Regions from separate parts of the Mesorhizobium sp. M0001 genome, predicted to be linked through region 1. Evidence: predicted binding sites of a transcription regulator. Region 1 holds the regulator's gene; each other region holds the start of a gene.
What was found. Region 1 encodes LexA, which represses DNA repair genes until DNA is damaged. Its sites were predicted from a motif close to TGTTCNNNNTGTGTTCNG; they were not measured.

Region 1 (4,151 bases):
GGTCGACTTCGAGGATTACTTCCGCCGCTGGCGCTTCAACCACGTCACCACGGTCGAGCGCATCATCGGCTTGAAGCGCGGCACGGGCGGCACCTCAGGCGCCTCCTATCTGAAGAAGATGCTGGAGGTCGTGCTGTTTCCGGAGCTCTGGACGGTCCGCACCCGGCTCTAGAGCATTTCACCGTTTAGCGTAAACGGCGAAATGCTCTAGCTCTTTGATTTGACGCAATTGCGGACGGAAAACCGCTTCACACTTTTCCTGAAATTGCTCTAGTTCCTCAGGTGACCGCGGTCTTCACCGCGAAGCGGGCGTCCTGCCAGGCGCCGGTGCGCAAAATATCCTCCAGCGCTTCGACCGCCTGCCAGACATCGCCATAACCGACATAGAGCGGCGTGAAGCCGAAACGGATGGTCGACGGCGCCCGGAAATCGCCGATCACGCCGCGCTCGATCAGCGCGCGCATCACCTGATAGCCATGCGGATGGAGGAACGACACCTGGCTGCCGCGCTGGCTGCCGTCGCGAGGACTTTCCAGTTCAAGCCCGTAGGCGCCGCATCTGGCTTCGACGAGCTGGATAAACAGGTCGGTCAGCGCGATGCTTTTTCTGCGCACCGCCGCCATGTCGACGTCGTTCCAGATATCGAGCGCGCCCTTGAGCGCCCGCATCGACAGCACCGGCTGCGTTCCGCATAGGAAGCGGCGGATGCCGCTGCCGACGGCAAAGCCCTGCTCGAAGGCAAACGGCCGCGCATGGCCCCACCAGCCGCTGAGCGGCTGGCTGATATCACCATGGTGGCGCTCGGCCGCGTAGATGAAGGCCGGCGAGCCCGGGCCGCCATTGAGGTATTTGTAGGTGCAGCCGACAGCGAAATCGGCACTGGCACGGTCGAGTTCGACCGGCAAGGCGCCGGCGGTGTGGCAGAGATCCCAGATGATCAGCGCGCCGGCGTCATGTGCCTTGCGCGTCAGCGCCGGCATGTCGCGCAACTGGCCGGATTTGTAGTTGACGTGGTTGACCAGGATGACGGCAACGCTGTCGTCGATCAGCTCCTCGATTGCGGCCGCGTCGACGCCCTCCAGCCGCAGCCGCGTTCTCGGCCGGGTGGAGGCGACGCCTTCGGCCATGTAGAGGTCGGTCGGGAAACTGTCGCCCTCGGCAACGATGACCGACCGATCCGGCCGCATGCCGAGCGCTGCGTGCAGCAGCTTGTAGATGTTGATCGAGGTTGTGTCGCAGACCACCGTCTGCCCGTCAGCCGCGCCGATCAGTCGTCCGAGCTGATCTCCCAGTTCCACCGGCATGTTGAACCAGCCAGCCGTGTTCCAGGCGCGAATGAGGTCGTGCGCCCATTCCTGCGTGGCGGCCTGCTGCAATTCGCTGAAGACGGCTGGTGACGCGGCACCCAGGGAATTGCCGTCGAGATAAATCACGCCTTGCGGCAAGACAAAGCGTTCGCGCATGGAGCGCAGCGGATCGGCGGCATCCATTGCTTCGATTGCAGCGAGATCGGGTGTCATCATGATTCGCGCCCCTCCATGGACAAACGCGCGCGGCGGAGCCTGCCCGCCCAAACATGCCGGCGATCTTGAGGGGTCGCCCTTGAACTGTCAAACATTATATATAATTCACCCATTGAAAGGCTTTGATATATAATGCTCAGCCGAGCGTTTATGTCTGATGGATCACGATGCTGGATGACGAGCAGACCTCGAAGACGGAAGTGGCCTATCGCCTGCTCAGGCGCGATATTCTTGCGACCCGGCTGGCGCCTGCCGCGCCGTTGAAGCTGAGCACGCTGCGCAACACCTACGGCATCGGCTGGACGCCGTTGCGCGAGGCGCTGTCGCGGCTGGAGGCGGAACGGCTTGTGACCGCCATCAGCAACCGCGGGTTTGCGGTCGCTCCCGCCTCTCGGGCGGAGCTCGAGGATTTGGCGCGTGCGCGGCTGGTGGTCGAACTGCCCCTGCTGGTGGAATCGATCGAGAAGGGCGACCGTGAGTGGGAAGACGCGGTCGTTGCCGCCCACTATCGTCTCTCACGGTGCGGGTCTGTTCTCGACGATCCATCGGATGATGCGGTCGACGCGTGGTACGAAAAACACGATGCCTTCCATGCGGCGCTGCTCAGTGCCGCGACATCCAGCTGGCTGCTGCGCTTCAATGCGACGATTTCCGACCAATTGCATCGCCATCACCGCTTTCTGGGTCTGGTCCCGACGCTGCGCGCCGCCGCCGGCCGCACGGATGGACACCGGAAGGCCGTGGCGGCCCTGCGCGACGCCGTGGCGATCGAACACCATACCGCCCTGATGGAAGCGGCCCTCGATCGCGACGTCGAACGTGCGAAAACTCTGATGACCGCTCACATCGGCTACACGCTGCAGGTCTATGCCCAGAGCGAACCCGGCGCGGATGCTGCGCAGCCCCGTCCGAAAAGGAAGCGGCGGTCGTAGCCGACGCGCAGGGCACTTTGGCTTCGTTTCACCCGTTGCCGGCAAATGGGCGCAGGCGGCGCTCGCAGCGCCGAACGTTACGCTGAACAAAACGTCAACACATTCATTAAACTTTAAAAGGTTGCGGAACACAACTGGAACAGATAGTGTTTGTTCTGGGTTTGTTTTTTCTGATTCTGATTTCAGAACCCTTGGGGGCCGCGATGCTGACGCGCAAACAACATGAGCTTCTGATGTTCATCCATGAACGCCTGAAGGAGAGCGGAATCCCGCCGTCCTTCGACGAGATGAAGGAAGCGCTCGACCTCGCCTCCAAGTCCGGCATCCACCGCCTGATCACGGCGCTTGAGGAGCGCGGTTTCATTCGCCGGCTGCCGAACCGGGCGCGCGCGCTGGAAGTGCTGCGGCTGCCCGACTCGATCGCACCAGGCCTCAATGCGGCGAGGAAGTTTTCGCCGAGCGTGATTCAGGGCAGTCTTGGTCAAACCGGCCAAGGGCAAGGCGGCCAAGGACAAGGCGCGATGGGCCAAGGCGGTCTCGGCCGCCAGATCAAGCCGGGCTCGCCGTCGCGTTCGATGTCGGCCGGCAATGACGATGCCGTTTCCGCGATTTCAATCCCGGTTATGGGACGCATCGCCGCCGGCGTGCCGATCGACGCCATCCAGCATCAGACCCATTCGATCTCGGTGCCGCCCGATATGATCATGGGCGGCGAACACTACGCGCTCGAGGTCAAGGGCGATTCGATGATCGAGGCCGGCATTTTCGATGGCGACACGGTCATCATCCGCAATGCCGACACAGCCAGCCCCGGCGAGATCGTGGTGGCGTTGGTCGACGATGAGGAAGCGACCCTGAAACGCTTCCGCCGCAAGGGCGCCTCGATCGCCCTGGAAGCCGCCAACCCGGCCTACGAGACCCGCATTTTTGGACCGGACAGGGTGAAGGTGCAGGGCAAGCTTGTCGGATTGATCCGGCGCTACTGAGCCGGCTTGGGTTTGTATTTTTCACGCTGGTTGTAAGGCGGCAGGCCGCGCGCTTCGCGGGAGAAGCGGCGTTGCTCGTGCCAGGGGCGATACGGCTTGTCGACGGCGAAGCGGATGGTTGGCGCTGCAGCTGCCGATTGCGGATCGAAGAAGACGGCGGCGCTGCCGTCGCGGGCCAGCTGTTTCTTCGTCACGACCAGCACCAGCGGGTCGCGGCACGGATTGTAGGCGGTGGCGTCATCGATGACGATCAGGCTCGCGAAGGCACAGGCCGGCCGCGCCGTCTTGCGGTCTTTCGCAAGCGCTACAATGGCTCCGGAAGGGTGCCGGGCGATACAGAGATCGCCCATGCAATAGAAGGGCGACCCGGGCGGCAGATCGAGCGGATCGAGATCGAACCGCGTATCTGTTGCCTCGAAAATCTCGGGCGGGATAATGGTTTCGGCCCGCAGCGCCCGTTTCCAATTGTCCGTGGTGAATTCGTTGGAGCGTTCGCGGTTGAGGGCGAGTTCGCCGCCACCTATCGGCATGGCCACCAGATGTGCGTCCTCGGATATGAGCACGTCGGGCGTAAGCACCTGCGGCACCGTCAACAGGCCGGCCAGCGCGAAAGGCACGGCCGCCAGCCTGAGCCAGGTGGTGGCCATGGTGGCGATGACGAGGGCGACCGCCACCAACAGCACCGAGCGGATGGAGATCAGCCCGACGGC
Region 2 (4,151 bases), on a different contig from region 1:
ACCCACGGTACCCCGATCAATAAATAATAATGTCGGGTCAGCTTCGGTGTCGACATGCAGGTAGCCGCTCATTTTCGGCATCGATCGCGGGTCGTTCAGGTGGAATACGGGATGACCGCCCGCAAGCAGGTTGCCGGCCGTATCTATCACCACCTCATCGGAGCTCGACATTGCCGCGATACGGGTTTGGCTGAGATGCGCTCTCACATGGCATTCTATGAAGTCAGGATGCCAAGCATCGTCACCGTCAAGAAAGGAGATCAGGGGCCCGGCTGTCGCGTCAAGCCCGGTCATCATTGCTGTCAACTGCCCGCCATTTTGCAGTCGGGGCAGAAAGCGGAAACGACTGTCGCCAAGCTGGGACAGACACTCTTCAATCCTTCGGCGGGAACCGTCGGTCGAAAAATCATCGACCACCACGCATTCGAACGCAGTGTATGTCTGCGCCGCTACGGATCGGATCGCAGTGTCGATGAATGCCTCTTGATTGAAACAGCCTACGCAAACGGATACGGTTGGTAGCGCGATGTGAGAACCAGCTCCGCTTGGGACGATGTTTTCTTTCAAGAGGCGCTTCTCCGTACACCAGATTTGATCGCCTGAGATATTCCGTCGATCAACTGGCGGTGTTTCTTTGCCAAATTTCTCTCTATCGAAGCGAGTTTTTCTCCGCACTCAAGATCACAATTGCCGCATGTTGACCCTACAGCACGGGTATCGCCCTCCTACCAAATTCGAGATTGTCAGAGCCATGCTGCGTCATGGCCACAACCTCAGAAAAGGGCACCCTTCCGCGAAGTCGCAACCTGCTCTTCAGGCCAGTTTGCTGTCGGACGATCCGTTCATATCCTATTCGGGAATGTCCGGTACGCCGCTCGGATTAGCAAGTCATATGCCTTTCCGTCCACGCAGCCACCGCGCCTGGTTTCTCATCTCGCCAACCTGGTCCATCGAAAACAGTGCTAGCGTCAAAACCATCCGGACCTATGCCGTTCTGCATAGACTCAAGAACCCCCGTCACTCGCTAATCTTCCTTTCCAACACTCAGCCAGAGGCTGATCTGTTGAACCAGTCCGGCGAGGCCGCCGTCCTGCACAACAAGACGTCAACAACCTCCGAACACATATTCAGGCCTCTCGATGACGTCCCTGTAGAATTTGATGCAATCTACAATGCGCAGCTGGCTCCGTGGAAGCGCCATGACTTGTCGCTTGGCATCCAGCGTTGCGCATTTGTCTTCTATCGAGATTCAAGCGGATCCTCCACGACGGAGTCGGAAAGAGCGCGAATAAATCGGCATAGGGAGCTCGCGCCGCATCACGTCTTTATCAACGAGTTTGACGGCACCGGCAAGCCTGTCCGATTGGCACCGGCTCAGGTGAACACGCATCTAAATCGTGCAGCCGTGGGAATCTGTCTCTCTCACCTGGAAGGACCAATGTTCGCAAGCACGGAATATCTTCTCGCGGGGCTTCCAGTGGTCACGACGCCGAACCATGGCGGCCGAGACCTTTATCTGGATGACGACTATTCGCTTACAGTTCCACCCGATCCTCGATCCATCGCGGAGGCTGTCTTAGCGCTGAAGGAGCGACGAATTCCCCGGGATTACATTCGTTCGCAAACTTTGAAACGAATCGAACGAGACCGCGGGCGGTTCATAGACCTTGTAAACGAGATTTTTCTGGAGAGCGGCTCTTCGCGCCGGATCGCCCTGCCTTGGCCTTTCAGATATCCTGTCATGGAGTGGCTTCCACCGCAGGTCGCGATCGATCGATCGCTTTCAGGTTCGGTCGATGCCTTCATCACCGTTTAGAAGCAACACCCTCAGATTGCCGAAGGGCCTAGTCGCCTTGTTAACGCGGTCGAGGAGGCGGAGCAGCCGTTCCATTTTGCTCAACCATCTTCCGTTTTTGCAACCGGCACAGCGCGCTGCAACCACCACGAATGCATGTTCCTGTAATGTTCTTGTCTTGGCCTGAAATCTATGGTTGTCTTGTCCTGACGTCGCTCGCGGTCTGAACCACAAGGCCGAGGCGAGCCGATATCCGGGGGCAGAGCAAGATGGTGGCGCGGGTTCGCACGGTTGCTTTCCAGGGCATCGAGGCCGTACCGGTCGATGTCCAGGTGATGATCGCGCCGGGCAAGGTCGGCATGCAGATCGTCGGGCTGGCCGACAAGGCGGTGGCCGAAAGCCGCGAGCGCGTGCAGGCGGCACTGCATGCGTCGGGGCTGTCGATGCCGTCGAAGAAGGTGACGGTCAACCTCGCTCCGGCCGATCTGCCCAAGGAAGGCAGCCATTACGATCTGCCGATCGCGCTCGGCCTGATGGCCGCCCTTGGCGCCATTCCGGGCGACATGCTGGCCTCCTATGTCGTGCTCGGAGAATTGTCGCTCGACGGCACCATTGCCACGGTCGCCGGTGCGCTGCCGGCGGCGATCGGCGCCAATGCCGAGGGAAAAGGCCTGATCTGCCCGTTCGGCTGCGGGCCGGAAGCGGCCTGGGCGGGCAAGGATTTCGACATATTGGCGCCGCGCAGCCTGATTGCCATCGCCAATCATTTTCGCGGCACGCAGGTGCTGTCGCGGCCCGAGCCCGGCATCCATGTCTCGGCCCGCGACCTGCCCGACCTTTCAGACATCAAGGGCCAGGAAAGCGCCAAGCGGGCGCTGGAAGTGGCGGCGGCCGGCGGCCACAATCTGTTGATGGTCGGGCCTCCCGGCTCGGGAAAATCGATGCTGGCGCAGAGGCTGCCTTCAATTCTGCCGCCACTGGCGCCCAAGGAACTTCTTGAAGTCTCGATGATCGCCTCGGTGGCCGGCGAGCTCGGCGAAGGCAAGCTCACCGACCGGCGGCCGTTCCGCGCCCCGCACCATTCGGCTTCGATGGCGGCAATGGTCGGCGGCGGCATCAGGGCGCGGCCGGGCGAAGTATCGCTTGCCCATAACGGCGTCCTGTTCCTCGACGAGTTTCCCGAATTCACGCCGCAGACCTTGGATGCGCTGCGCCAGCCACTGGAGACCGGCGACTGCATGATCGCGCGCGCCAACCACCGCGTCACCTATCCAGCGCGCATCCAGCTGGTGGCGGCGATGAACCCGTGCCGTTGCGGCATGGCCGGCGAGCCCGGCTATCGCTGCCTGCGCGGTGAGCGCTGCCGCACCGACTACCAGGCGCGCATTTCCGGCCCGCTGCTCGACCGCATCGATCTCAGGATCGAGGTACCGGCGGTCTCGGCCGCCGACCTGATCCGGCCCGACCGAGCGGAGAAAAGTGCCGCCGTTGCCCAGCGCGTGGCGCGCGCCCGCACCATCCAGCGCGAACGTTTCGAGCGGCTGGGCGTTACCAGCGCCACCACCAACGCCCATTGCTCGCCTTCTGTTATCGAGGACATCGCGATGCCGGATGCCGCCGGCCTGTCGCTGCTGAAAGACGCCAGCGAGAAACTCGGCTTTTCCGCGCGCGCCTATCACCGCGTGCTCAAAGTGGCGCGCACACTGGCTGACCTCGACGCCAGCGAAACCGTCGGCCGAATTCACCTGGCCGAGGCGATTTCCTACCGCATGATGTCGGAGCGGGTAGCGCAGGCGGCGTAACGCTCCTCCTTGAGGGGAAGGTGGCCCCGAAGCGGCAGGGTGGGGGTCGCCGAAGAATGGTCGATCTTTTTGGAGCCGAGCCGAGAAGGGGCCTCTGCAATGACATTGCTTGTAGTGTCGTCCGAAGGGAGTCGCCGCACTTCACGCAGGACCCCACCCGGCCCTTCGGGCCACCCTCCCCTCGAGGGGGAGGGAAACGCAGGCGCTAATTCGCCCGCTCTTTCGCCTTCAGCTCCAGCCTCCGCGCGTGCAGCACCGGCTCCGTATAGCCGTTCGGCTGTTCGCGGCCTCTAAACACCAGGTCGCAGGCGGCCTGGAAGGCTATGGAATTGTCGAAATCGGCGGCCATCGGGCGGTAGAGCGGGTCGCCGACATTTTGGAGGTCGACGATCGCTGCCATGCGCCGCAGCGAATCCATCACCTGGATCTGCGAGCACACCTTGTGGTGCAGCCAGTTGGCGATGTGCTGCGAGGAGATGCGCAGCGTGGCGCGGTCTTCCATCAGGCCGACATCGTTGATGTCGGGCACTTTCGAGCAGCCGACGCCCTGGTCG
Region 3 (4,151 bases), on a different contig from region 1:
TCGCATCCCAAGCCGTGAGTCCAGGCTCGGCCTTGCCTTCTTTTTCCGCAACCATGCCTTTTCGCAATAAATCGATCGCCTTGAGCGAGAGGCTTTGGCCGCCCTTGCGTGCCGCATGCTCGATTTCACGCTTCAACGGCTCGGGAATATCTCTGATCAACATATCGCCCATCTGAGTCTCCAGTCTGATATCAATGATATCACGCAAGGAAGCGTCTCTCAATAGGGGCGGGTCGAGACGGGATTTTGTGCGAGTCGCCGAAAGCAGGGCCTATCCCACCAGCTTGCCCGGCCCCTTGTCCTTGGCGAGCTTCTTGAACTTCTTGACCACCATGTCGCGCTTCAGCTTCGAGATGTGGTCGATGAACAGCACACCGTTGAGATGGTCGATCTCGTGCTGCAGGCAAGTCGCCATCAGGCCTTCGGCCTCGATCTCCTGCAGCTTGCCGTCGCGGTCGAGATATTTCACGCGCACCGAGGCGGGACGCTCGACCTCGGCGTAATAGTCCGGGATCGACAGGCAGCCTTCCTCGTAGACCGAGCGGGCGTCGGCGCTTTCGAGGATTTCGGGATTGATGAAGACATGCGGCGCCGGCGGCTCGTCTTCCTTGGCGAGGTCGATGACCAGCATGCGCAGCGGCTCGCCGATCTGGATTGCGGCCAAGCCGATGCCCGGCGCATCATACATCGTCGCCAGCATGTCATCGGCCAGTTTGCGCAAAGGCGCGTCGACGCGTTCGACTGGTTTGGAAACCTGGCGCAGGATGGGATCGGGAAGGATGATGAGCGGCTTGATCGACATGGCGCCTCACCTAAAACGTCGCAGGAGAAGCGTCAACCGGTGCGAATCGGTCTCGTTCACGTTTTGATCTGTGCCAGGTCTGCGAATCGGCTATGCTGGCGGGATGAACGACCTGAGCACCATCCTTTCCGAACCCGTTGCCCGGCTTGGCGCCACGACGATCACGCTCGGCCATGCACTGGCCCTCGGCGCGCTGGTGTTTCTCGGCCTGTTCCTGGCGCTTGTCGTGGCGCTGTGGCGATCGGCCAAGGCGCGCACCATCGCCGCGGCGGAAGCCGCCGACCACGCCCGCGACGCCGAGGCGCGGATGGCCGGCATTTTGCAAAGCCAGGCCGAGATGCAGGGCCGCATGGGCGCCATCGCCGACGTGTTCGGCGCAAGGCAGGCCGAACTCAACCAGTCGATCGGCCAGCGCCTCGACGCCATGACCGGCAGGCTCGGTCAAACCATGACCGAACAGACCAAATCGACGCATGAGAGCCTCGCCAAACTGCAGGAACGGCTGGCGGTCATCGACACCGCGCAAGGCAACATTCAGTCGCTGGCCGGCCAGGTCGTGCAATTGCAGGCGATCCTGTCCAACAAGCAGACGCGCGGCGCCTTCGGCCAGTCGCGCATGGAGGCGATCGTCGCCGACGGCCTTCCGATGGGCGCCTACGAGTTCCAGGCAACACTGTCAAACGGCAGCCGTCCCGACTGCCTGGTCAGGATGCCGAACGGTGCGCCGCAGCTTGCCATCGACGCCAAGTTTCCGCTGGAAGCCTGGAACGCCATCCGCGCCGCCGATGGCGCCGAACAACAGAAGATCGCGGCCCAGGCTTTCCGCCGCGACATCGAAATTCACGTCCGCGATATCTCGGAAAAATACCTGATCCAGGGCGAGACGCAGGACACCGCCTTCATGTTCGTGCCGTCCGAATCGGTGTTCGCCGAAATCCACGAGAATTTCGACGCCGTGGTCCAGAAGGCGCACCGGGCGCGTGTCATCATCGTCTCGCCGTCGCTTTTGATGCTGTCGATCCAGGTCATCCAGGCCATCCTCAAGGACGCCCGCATGCGCGAACAGGCGCATCTGATCCAAGGCGAGGTGATCCGGCTGATGGAAGACGTCGCGCGCGTCGACGAACGCGTGCGCCGGTTGCAGACGCATTTTGGCCAGTCGGCCAAGGATATCGACGAGATACTGGTGTCGACGTCGAAGGTGACCAAGCGCGGCCAAAAGATCGAAGCGCTGGAGTTTGGCGAAAGCGAAGCCGAAGTGCGCGGTGGCGGACCCGCCAAGGCCGAAGCCGGGGTGCGGGTGGCGGATTCCAAGACGGGGCAGCTCAGGCTACGTGTCGTCGAAGGCGACGATTAAAGCGCGTCGCGCTGAAACGGATTCATACGACGCGCTTAAGTCTTTGTTTTGATGCATGTCGTTGTCCCGGAACCGCGGCACACTTCTGGGCGACATGCATTAGACCGTAGCCACGATCACGTGCGCCTGGATCTTGGCCGCAACCTCGCCGCTGCCGTGCCTGGCTGCAATCACGGACGCGGCGTGATCGGTTGCGGCTTCCAGTTTTCCTCTGGCCTCGATTTCGTTGCGAAGCGGAGTTCCCTGGCAATAGGCAACCGCCGGAAGGCGCGGCGAGGAGGCACGGCTTTGTTCGGCCCTCGTCTCGATCACCACACGGGAGAAACCTGCGGCTTCCAACTCGCCGCGGATCAATGCAGTGTCATTGTAGCCGTGCGGCGTGCGGGCGAGAAAGCGGGGCGGATCGTTCGGAAAAATCTCCGCAAGAGCATTCGTCACATCATTGGCGAATACATTCTCTTCGATGCGATCCCACACGTTGAACAGGAAATGGCCGCCGGTCTTCAGGACCCGCTTTGCTTCGCGATAGCCGGCGGCTCGGTCGGGAAAGAACATCGCGCCGAACTGACAGCAAACGAGATCGAAAGCCGCATCTTCGAACGGCAGCGCCAGAGCATCCGCCTGACGCCATTGTATGCGACTGTCGGGAGCTTGTCGCGAGGCCGCGTAGTCGAGCATAGGCTGGTTGAGGTCGGTCACGACATAGCTTGCGCCAGGGGACAGTTTCGGCGCCAATGCGCGGGTGACAACGCCGGTGCCGGCGGCGACTTCCAGGACGGCGCCGGGCGACAAGGACGCTGCCCGTCGTGCCAAATCCGCGGCGAACGGCTCGAAGATCAACGGCACCATGTAGCGGTCGTAGTTTTCCGGAATCGAGCCGGCAAACACTTTGTCCGTTTCCGACATTGCTATCCCCCGCCATCCGTTTGATGGCGAGCCTAGCACATAATTGGCTGGTTTGGGCCGCGTTTAACCGGGAGGCAGGTGCTACTGCGCCTCTACGATGCTTACGCCCTCGAATTCCGGAAGCCAGTGCAGGGCCGATCGGTGCCATTTCTGTTGGGTCGGAACGAGATCCTCGCGTTGCCGCGCGGTCCCCGCCCTGATCCCATAGACCTTCGGCCCGTCGTCAACCGACGTTGCGTAAAGATGCGAACCGCAGTCGCCGCAGAACGCCTGGGCACGCTTGGCGCCGCTCGATCCCGTCTTGATATAGACCTTCGGTGTGCCCTTGGTGATCCTGTAATGATCCTCAGGCGCGGGAACAGTGACACGAAAGGCGGTGCCGGTCAGTTGCTGGCAGTCGGTGCAATGACAGATAGAGGTCTTTTCCGGGTCGACGTCTGCTTCATAAGTTATGGCGCCGCAATGGCACCCACCATCGATTTTCATGGTTGATTCTCCGAAATCCGTCGAGTGATCTTAGCGGGACCAGGCGATGGGGCCAACGGTGGACTGCTGGTCCAAGAACTAGTCCGACGCCGCCTCGACCTGCTTGCGCCGGTGCTCCCAGGTTCCGGTCGTCTGCGGCTTGACGAACAGTCTGGTGATCTCCGGCATTTCTTTTTTCAAGAGCGCCTCGATGCGCTCGACACAGGCTTCGATCTCAGGCGCCGTCAGATGGTCCTCGAATTCGATGCTCAGCCCAGCGACGATCTGTTGCGGGCCGAGATGGACGGTGAGAACGCCGTTGGCCCGCTGCACCGCCGGATCCTGCTGGGCGATGGCCAGCACCTTGGCCTGCACTTCCGCCGAGGCCGGCTCACCGATGAGCAATCCCTTGCTTTCGCGCGCCAGAAAGATGGCGGTGGCGCCGAGGATCATCGCGATGCCGATCGAGGCGACGCCGTCGAGTTCGGGCATGTCGAGGAGTTCGGCCGCCAATATGCCGGCGAAGGCGACGAACAGACCGAGCAGGGCGGCGCTGTCCTCGAACAGGATCGTGTAGACGCTCGGATCCTTGCTCGATTGCACGGCCTGCAGCCAGCCTTG

Region 2: the regulator LexA is predicted to act here: its motif matches at 1,953-1,970, upstream of NKK50_RS18735 (YifB family Mg chelatase-like AAA ATPase).
Region 3: the regulator LexA is predicted to act here: its motif matches at 856-873, upstream of NKK50_RS18570 (DNA recombination protein RmuC).

What each region holds. Positions count from the first base shown of each region.
Region 1 covers NZ_JAMYVS010000004.1:297,084-301,234, reverse strand. Annotated here, with positions in the region: gene kynA (tryptophan 2,3-dioxygenase) at 1-172, shown strand, start outside; gene kynU (kynureninase) at 279-1,523, opposite strand; gene NKK50_RS14300 (GntR family transcriptional regulator) at 1,691-2,455, shown strand; gene lexA (transcriptional repressor LexA) at 2,659-3,441, shown strand; gene NKK50_RS14290 (ComEC/Rec2 family competence protein) at 3,435-4,151, opposite strand, start outside.
Region 2 covers NZ_JAMYVS010000006.1:143,958-148,108, forward strand. Annotated here, with positions in the region: gene NKK50_RS18725 (glycosyltransferase family 2 protein) at 1-567, opposite strand, end outside; gene NKK50_RS18730 (glycosyltransferase) at 752-1,816, shown strand; gene NKK50_RS18735 (YifB family Mg chelatase-like AAA ATPase) at 2,065-3,597, shown strand; gene NKK50_RS18740 (malate synthase G) at 3,803-4,151, opposite strand, start outside.
Region 3 covers NZ_JAMYVS010000006.1:112,973-117,123, forward strand. Annotated here, with positions in the region: gene NKK50_RS18560 (hypothetical protein) at 1-172, opposite strand, end outside; gene def (peptide deformylase) at 272-802, opposite strand; gene NKK50_RS18570 (DNA recombination protein RmuC) at 906-2,159, shown strand; gene NKK50_RS18575 (class I SAM-dependent methyltransferase) at 2,259-3,065, opposite strand; gene NKK50_RS18580 (GFA family protein) at 3,147-3,551, opposite strand; gene NKK50_RS18585 (cation diffusion facilitator family transporter) at 3,630-4,151, opposite strand, start outside.